2 regions of the Lysinibacillus sp. FSL P4-0201 genome follow, and region 1 is predicted to be linked to the other one. Evidence: riboswitches for the same ligand, from Rfam matches in the RefSeq annotation. Region 1 holds a riboswitch; the other holds the start of a gene.
What was found. Region 1 has a riboswitch for cobalamin ahead of MKY76_RS03015 (ABC transporter substrate-binding protein). Riboswitches for the same ligand answer to the same signal wherever they lie in the genome.
Positions count from the first base shown of each region.

Region 2: linked by a shared signal. The riboswitch ahead of MKY76_RS11875 (glutaredoxin) and the one ahead of MKY76_RS03015 (ABC transporter substrate-binding protein) in region 1 are both predicted to bind cobalamin.

Region 1 covers NZ_CP151995.1:613,254-617,686, reverse strand. The annotation lists gene MKY76_RS03025 (adenosylcobinamide amidohydrolase) at 1-270, opposite strand, end outside; gene MKY76_RS03020 (iron ABC transporter permease) at 267-1,268, opposite strand; gene MKY76_RS03015 (ABC transporter substrate-binding protein) at 1,265-2,233, opposite strand; cobalamin riboswitch at 2,370-2,553, opposite strand; gene MKY76_RS03010 (acyl-CoA dehydrogenase family protein) at 2,611-4,278, opposite strand; gene MKY76_RS03005 (long-chain-fatty-acid--CoA ligase) at 4,280-4,433, opposite strand, start outside.
Region 2 covers NZ_CP151995.1:2,380,043-2,384,475, reverse strand. The annotation lists gene nrdF (class 1b ribonucleoside-diphosphate reductase subunit beta) at 1-235, opposite strand, end outside; gene nrdE (class 1b ribonucleoside-diphosphate reductase subunit alpha) at 223-2,316, opposite strand; gene nrdI (class Ib ribonucleoside-diphosphate reductase assembly flavoprotein NrdI) at 2,313-2,672, opposite strand; gene MKY76_RS11875 (glutaredoxin) at 2,669-2,893, opposite strand; cobalamin riboswitch at 3,011-3,189, opposite strand; gene MKY76_RS11870 (hypothetical protein) at 3,560-3,841, opposite strand; gene MKY76_RS11865 (hypothetical protein) at 3,851-4,237, opposite strand; gene MKY76_RS11860 (DUF2089 domain-containing protein) at 4,250-4,433, opposite strand, start outside.

The DNA.
Region 1 (4,433 bases):
GTTCGAGAAAGCATTTGCATGAAGCTGTGGTAATACAGCCATTTTTTTCGCCAAAGCACGAGCATTATAAGAAAGAATATTTTGTCCATCAATCGAAACGGTTCCAGCAGTAGCTGGTAAAATACCACTCATTACTTTTAATAATGTGGATTTCCCGCTACCATTCGGCCCTAGAATGCCAAGAATTTTTCCTTTTTCAACAGTAAAACTAATGTCCCTGACGATTGGTACATCTTCATAGCCACCTGATAGATGTTCAACAACAATCATGCCCGTACCCCCTTGCTTCTTCGCTGCTTATAAAAAATATAGGAGAAAACAGGTGCTCCAATAAATGCCGTAATAACACCAATTGGTAGCTCTCTTGGCACAATGATTGTTCGTGCTACTAAGTCGCAAATAATGAGTAATGTTGCACCATTGAAAAAAGATAATGGTAATAAGTGGCGATGATCAGAACCCCAAATCATCCTTGTCATATGCGGCACCACTAATCCTACAAAGCCAATTGTGCCAGAAACCGCTACAGCCGCTCCAGTTAACATGGAGCCACCTGCTAATATCAAATATTTACTGCGCTTTACATTAACACCTAAATGTTTTGCTCGCTCTTCACCATACAACAAGACATTTAATTCTCGTCTTTGTGTCCATAGCATAATTGAACCAACAATCACAAAAGGAATGATCATTTGGACATATGGCCAACCACGCATCGAAACAGAACCAAGTAGCCAGCCTATTACCTGACGTAATTCTTCACCAGATAAGGCAATCATTAATGAAATAAGGGAACCTAAAAAAGAACTAAAAATAACACCTGTTAATATCAACGTTTCCATTTTTAATGAGCGGTCTACGAGTCTAGCAAAGCTCATAACAACTACCATCGTAATGATAGCACCAATCATACTGAAGATTGGCAGCGCATACAAACCGACAACAGGTATAGAAATACTAAAAAAGATCGTTAAAACAGCACCAACAGAAGCCCCTGATGAAACCCCTAGTGTATATGGATCTGCTAATGGATTTTTTAATAAACCTTGGAAAGCTGCTCCAGCAATAGCTAGAGATGCGCCTACTAGTCCCGCTAATAACACGCGAGGCAAACGAATTTTCCAAAAGATATTGGCGGCTGTTTCATCAACCGCCTTATTCCACAATACTTCTAATGGAATATGAACCGAGCCTATCGCTACGCCACACCAGATGCTAATAAGAAGAAGCGTACATGTTAATGTATAGGCTAGTGCTATTTTTTTCACTTAAATACCTCAGGATAGATTGCTTTTGCTAATTCTTCTAGACCTTCAGCTAAACGTGGCCCTTGACGACTTGTCGTACTTTCATCTACCTGCACAATCGCATTATTTTTTACGGCATTAATCGTATCAAAGCCCGCACGTTTTGGTATTTTCGTTAAAATATCTGGTACATAATGATATGTCACCACGATGACATCTGGATTTTTTGCGATAATTTGTTCTGCATCAATTTTATACCAATTATCGCCATCTACAGCTACATTCTCTGCATTGATCATTTCAAGCATAGCGTTCATAAATGTACCATTGCCAGCTGTATAAATATCTGGCTCATCTGATGCTTCAACTAACACTTTTTTGGGTTCAACATCCTTGACTTTAGACAAAACTTCTTCTACTTTTGCCTTCATATTAGCGACAATTTTTTCTGCCTCTGGTAATTTCCCTGTAGCACGTCCAAGTTGCTCAATTGTTGTATATGTTTCATTAAAGTCTTGTGCATTTTTTACAACAAATACTTTCAAACCTGCTGATTCAAGCTGTGCAATAGCCTCTTCTGAAAGAGACATGCTAGATTCGTGTGAAAAAACGATATCTGGTTTTAAGGCAATAATTTTTTCAATATCGTATTCCATACCGCCAACCTTATCCTTCTCAGCTGCCTCTGGCGGATAATCGTCGTTGTCCGTAACACCAACTATTTCATCATTTAAACCTAGTCCAAAAAGGATTTCAGTATTACTTGGAATAAGTGAAACAATTTTCTCAGGAGGTGCTTCAAGTGTAATGTCCTTACCAAGGGCATCTGTTATCGTCATTGGGAATGTTGCTTCATCCACCTGTGCTGTTTCTTGCTGTGTTTGTTGCTCGTTAGATGGCTTGTTATCTTTTGCTTCCTGCCCACAAGCAGCTAGCAAGCCTACTGCTAAAAATGCTGATAATCCTATTTTCCAAAATTTCTTCATGTGAATCCTCCTTCGTTGATCCGTGCAACATTTCGCTTTATTCTACATCAAAATAAAACCCCTCATCTTTGATCGATGAGGGGGCAAAATCGCACCAAAAAAACTGATACAAAATCCACCACCCTATCCTCGTAGGTTGTCATGTCGTTATAAAGGCAGGTCTCCTGGCTAGTGCTACTTGCGATTTTTCAAGCCTTCCCGAAATCTTCAGTGGCATCATTTGAAAAAACTCACACTTACAGTGGCGGGACCGCATCGGAATTACACCGATTTCCCTTTTCACTTTACTTAAGTAAAGAACCTTTATAATATTCAGTTGATTTCATTATACATGAAAATGAAAAAAGTCGCCTCCATTCAAGACGACTCCCCGGCCATTATACAATTTCAGAAAAGTATTGGACTGTTTTCATTTGAGCACCCATTTCTCTTAATGACCATGTCTGTTCTAAATAAACGTCCGCTAGTTTTTCATATTTCCCACCAAATTTATGTGCCCACTCAACCGCTATGACACTTTCATAAAGGTGAGCCATTTTTTCCGCCATACCCTTAGCTTCAAAAGTTTTCGTTGCCTCGTCTAAAGCGCTAAAAATTTGCAGTTTCACAGACATATTCGCCAATTGTTCTTTAACGATTTGTACTAGTGAGCTGTCAGCTAATTTGTCTAATCGTTCCTCCATCTCCTGTACAAACAGTTCATGAGCATGAAACTTATCTACTAAACGAATGAGTTCTAAGGCCAAAATATTAGCCGTACCCTCCCACACCGTTAACACTTGGGCGTCTCTTAATAAGCGGGGCGTTACAAAGTCTTCTATATAGCCATTACCTCCGTGTAATTCAATTGCCTCACTAGCATAATGAACAGCTTGCTCTGCTGTTTCCTTTTTCATAATGGCAATATATAAACGATTCATAATAAGATCTTGCTGAGTTCCCTGTCCACTTGTCACTTTATCGTATAATTGGATAAGATCAAAAACTGTCGCTACTTCCACGTGCAACTTAGCTGCAAATTTCCCTAAAGTATCCTGAATCATAGGGTACTGTGTTAAGGGCTTGCCAAATGCATGTCGATTGCTTACATAATGTTTTGCCTCTAAGAAGCCGCGACGCATAATACCAATTGAAGCGACTGCATTACAAATTCTAGAGAGATTTAGTGCTTCTAGCATATAATAAATCCCTTTATTTTGCTCCCCTACAACATAGGCAAGTGCACCATCAAATTCTACCTCACCAGAGGGAACTGCCCGAACGCCTAGCTTATCTTTCAGTCGGCGAATACGTAAATGATTTGTTGTTCCATCTTCTTTGCGCCAAGGAACTGCAAACAATGTTAAGCCTTTGGAACCTGCTGGAGCACCTTCTAGTCGTGCTAATACCATCGCTACACCACACATGCCCGCATTGGATGCAAAATATTTTTCACCATATAGACGATAAGCAGTGCCATCCTTTCTCGCCTCCACCACATTTGCACCTACGTCAGAGCCCCCTTGACGTTCTGTTAAAAAGGTCGCACCTTCATATAAATCTGTGTCACCTGTTGCACACACATGTGGTAAAAAACGCTGCTTTACCTCTTCATCTGCATAATGATCTAATAGATAGGCAGTTGCCATTGTCAATGTTACTGGACAATAAAAACCGGGCTCTGCATGTGATAGCAAATAACCTTGTGCAAAGCTATAAACATAATTCCCCTTGTGTCCTAGCTGCGGAATATGCTTGTGTACATAACCTACAATCCCAGTATTATATGTCTCTTCAATCGTTTTTTTATAGCCATCATTAACCCAAACCTCTGATATCTCTTCACCATAGGCATCATATCTTTGAAGGCGAGGCTCACCCTGTCGATCTGTATGCTTTGCCCTCGCATCAATATCACCTGCACATAGCTCACCAAAATCTGTTAACTCTCGTTGGGCATAGGATAAAAACTCTTTATCTAACATCATTTTCACTATTTTTTGAAGCGTGTCATCTTCAGTAAAAAAGTTCGTAGTACGCATTGCTTCTTGTTGTAATACTTTCATGCTATCTCACCTCTTGCCCCTTTAAATTTTGTTTTAATATTTTGCCTGATGCATTGCGTGGTAGCGCTTCTACTTTTTCAAAAATACGTGGTATTTTAAACTTTGCAAGATGCTCCTCTAAATAAGCTTTCAAAGCTTCCTCATGGATGTCTTGT
Region 2 (4,433 bases), 1.8 Mb from region 1:
AAGCAGCAACACGATTCATTCCGATATTTGTTTGTACAGTATCCAGTAAGGTTAATCCTGCAAATACTTTTTTATATGTGTCCTGATGCTCAAAGCTTTTCCATTGTTTAATATCTTTACTGACCGCAATTTCTTCTGGAAACCAAATTTGCTTCCATTGCTGGTCCCAAAATATTTGGGCAAGCTCACTTGTTGCCTTATTCCAATTGACTGCCTCATAAATTATATTTGACATGCTACACACTCCTCTAAGCTTTGTAATCGTTGACGAACATAGTAAACAGACTTAATGCCCTTTATCCACGCATAAATGTATACTTTAGCCAATTGTTCGGTTGTCCAATTGTCCGTTACATAAAGCGTCATGGAAATACCTTGGTCAACGTGCTTTTGAGAAGCTGCATATAAATCAATTAAATCATACGGATTTACATCATACGCCTCCACATATAAATGACTATTGTCATTTGTTAAATGAGGCATTGGATAAATGGTTCTACTATCGGCGTAATCACGAACCTCTACGCGCTCTGTACATGGTGCGATTGAAGCCGTACAGCTACGAATATATGAAATACTACCAGTTGGTGCAATAGCCAAACGATAGGAATGGAATAGACCGTACTGCATTACATCCTGCTTTAACGTTTCCCACATCTTGTTTGTGATGATTGGAATATTGCCAAGCGCCTTCAACACAGCAGGCGATAGTTCTTCTTCAGTTTTATTGATATATTGGTCAAAATAGCTACCTGATGCATAATCACTGTCCTCAAATCGGTAGAAGGTTGCAGCTTTTTCTTTCGCCATTTCCATCGAAGATTTCAGAGAATAATAGTTCATCGCTTCCATAAAGTGATCCATGAAATCAATGGAATCTTTTGAGCCGTACAGGATGCCTTCTGTCACGAGATGCCCATGGAGGTTCATACAGCCAAGCCCTACAGAATGCATTAATTGATTGGCTTTTGCAACAGACGGAACATTCTTAATATGCGTCATTTGCGATACATTCGTTAATAGGTGCATGGCTGTATCGACTAATGCGCCGAAATCCTTGACTTTACTTGCTGCATGGATATCGATGGAACCTAAGTTACACGATACATCTAATCCATAGTCATTTGGTTGATCCTGGTCCGTAATGATACTTGTCTCTTGTACTTGTAAGATTTCTGTACATAAATTGGACATTTTGACACGTCCAATATTTTTTAAAGGATGTACCTTATTGACATTATCATCAAAGATTTCAAACGGATAGCCTGATTCAAATTGTGCTTTTTTCACCTCTGTGTAAAGCTTTCGTGCATTTAAACGTTTAATTTTACGAATTTTAGGGTTATCAAGTAGCTCGTAGTACATGTCTGAAATAGAAATTTCAGACATACGTTTGCCATATTCTTTAAAAATATCGTATGGACTAAACAAAACAATATCCTTATCACGTTTCATCAGTTCGAAGAAAATACTAGGTATAATAATCCCTGTTGAAAGGGTAGCGAGGCGAATTTTATCATCAGCATTTGGTTTTTTTGATGAAATGAAATTTTCTATGTCTGCATGGAAAATATTTAGATAGACAACACCTGAGCCATTTCGTTGCCCTAACTGATTCGAATAACTGAAAGAATTTTCTAACAGTTTCGCTACTGGGATGACACCACTTGCACGATTTAATATCTCTTTAATTGGATCACCTAATGGACGTAAATCTGTTAAGTTGACCCCAACTCCACCACCAAGGCGTGATAGCTCTAAACAATAGCCAATATTTTCAGCAATACTATTCATGGAGTCATCCATTGATAATTTAAAGCAGCTGACTAATTCACCACGTGCTTTCTTACCACTATTTAAAGCAGTTGGTGTTGCAGGCTGATAGGCTTCCATCATTGCTTCGACAGAGCGTTCTGCTAGAGCCGTGTTGCCTTGAGCTAAATACAAAGCAATAATGACAATACGATCCTCATACTTTTCTAAGATTTCTTCCCCATCACGACTTTTCATAGCATAGCTATCGTAAAATTTGCTTGCGCTCATAAAGGATGGAAAGCGGAAATTATAATCATAGGCTTTCTTGTACAGCTTCTTAATAAATTCCATTTCGTACATGTCGATAAATGCTTTCTCATAGTAGCCCTCATCAACTAAATAGCGGATTTTTTCTTCAATATCTATAAAATAACGCAAACGTACGTTAACATACTCTAAAAAGTAGCGGCGCGTAGCTTCGCGGTCCTTTTCTAACTCCAGTAATCCAGTTGTACTATAACGATTCAGTACGTCATTATTAAGCTTTAAATAGGTTTTCATCTCATTACCCTCGTTTCATAAAACGTTTGTATTGCTTCGTAATCCGTTTGATTACCTTGTAAATCTAATTTCCTTACTAAGGGTACATGATAGGTAGCAGCGATTTTCTCACCAGCAGCGCCAAATACATGATGACCGAAGTTACTATTCCCACTGGCAACTACTCCTTTACAAAAATCCCTGTTTTTTTCTAAGAAACGTTGTACCTTTGCTGGAATGTCACCTAAACCATCTGTGTAGGTAATTAAGAGATATGGCTTGTTCAATCGCAATTCTTCCGAGAGCTCGATACATTCTGCCTTTAATTTGGATACAACATTTCGGACATTACCTGTACGACTCGCGTAAACAATCATAGGGCAATCAACTCAATTTGAGAAACAATTTCCTGAACATCTCCTATGAAAGTTTCATTCATCTCTAAAACAGGCACACTTAAAAAACCTGCGTCAATAATCGTTTGCTTTGCTTGTTCATCGTGATCGATGTTAACAATTTCAGCTTCAAGTCCTACACGTTGTAGTTCAGATTTTACCCATAGGCATTTTGGACAAATTGTTTTCGTATAAAGTTTCATAGAAATCCCTCTTTTCATAAAATAAAAAAGCCTATCTCCTCTAGAGAGATAGGCTAAATGGAAACGTTAACATACCAAAAATACTGACGTTCCCATCTCTTAATCCCCGAAGAAATGATAAATTTGTTTTATAAAGGCAGGTCTCCTGGCTTTGCTTCATTCTCTGATTCCCTTCCCATGCAAATGCACAGTGGTTGCAATCATCGTCAGCTTCACAGTTGCGGGGACAGCGTCGGAATTGTACCGAACTTCCCTTTTAAACTACATGTAGTAGTACCTTTGTAAAACGAACACAATATATAGTTGTTGTTCAATAGTTTTAAGTGTACCATCCTTCAAATGAAAAGTAAATCAAGATTCTAAACTTCTTTATTTTTTGATTATTCAGTATTTTAAATTATGTAGTTCCAAATAGATTACCACTAATCACTTATACCCGAATTAAAAATCTATTTTAACGATGTACGTGATTTTCTACTAAAATGGATTTAGAATTCTGATTTGTAGTTTAAAGAAATCTTCTATTTTATGTACCATTGAAAAATAGTTGTCTCTATCGTAAGTCCTGAAATAATGATCATCTCTTACCCATTTCAAATGATGCTCATTACATTAATAAAGAGCATGCTTTTATCATAACATGCTCTTACCATTCTATCATTGGGATTATAGTCTAACCTTAACCTCAGTCCCGTCCTGAGCTTTGACATCGACTAGCACAAGTCCTTTATAATTTTGTAGTTCCTTGATAATCGGCTTTAACATTTCTTTGTCGATGAGGGGAAAGGTAAAGTCTATTTTCTTTTTATCGAAGTATGCCTTTGTCCACTTATTGGCTTGTTGCTGAATCCATTTAGAAGTTAAAATGGAGAGGACAATGGTTAGCACAGTATAGGGAACAGGGACGGTAAAGCGAACGTCTTTTGCTTTCACTTTTACATGCATCATTCGTCGCCTCTACTCAATGAAGACTGCAACGGAATCTCCGTTTGCTGATTTTATATCTACAATTTGTCCATCTAGTTCATTTTCAATCGCTTCAAGAAGAAGATTGATGTCGATATCTTTTACGTATTTTTCAGATTGCGGAATACTTGCAGCGATGCTGTGTCCTGCCATCAATACGGCTTTGACAAGTTTAATTGGTAAATTTACCGTGACATTATCATTTTCGGTGGATACAACACGGACCTTTAACGTTTTATCTAAATACTTTGTTTTTTCCACAAATTTATTCTCTGATTCTTCTTTCTGTTGTAGCACTTGAATCAGCTCTGATCCTTTATCCGCATCAATTTTGCCCTCTTGAATCATCGTTAACACTTTTGTAATTTCCTCTTTCATGGTCGTTCCTCCCTATTCATCTTTTAAGAGCTTTATGGCTTCATCTGTTGTGATTTCGCCATTTTCAAGCATGCTTACAATTTTTTTCTCATCTACTTCATTTTTCTTCTTTTGAGCATAGCCAAGGGATGAAATAATATCATTTAGCTTGCCTCGAACTGTTGGATACGAAACCCCCAGTTCCTTTTCAACCTCT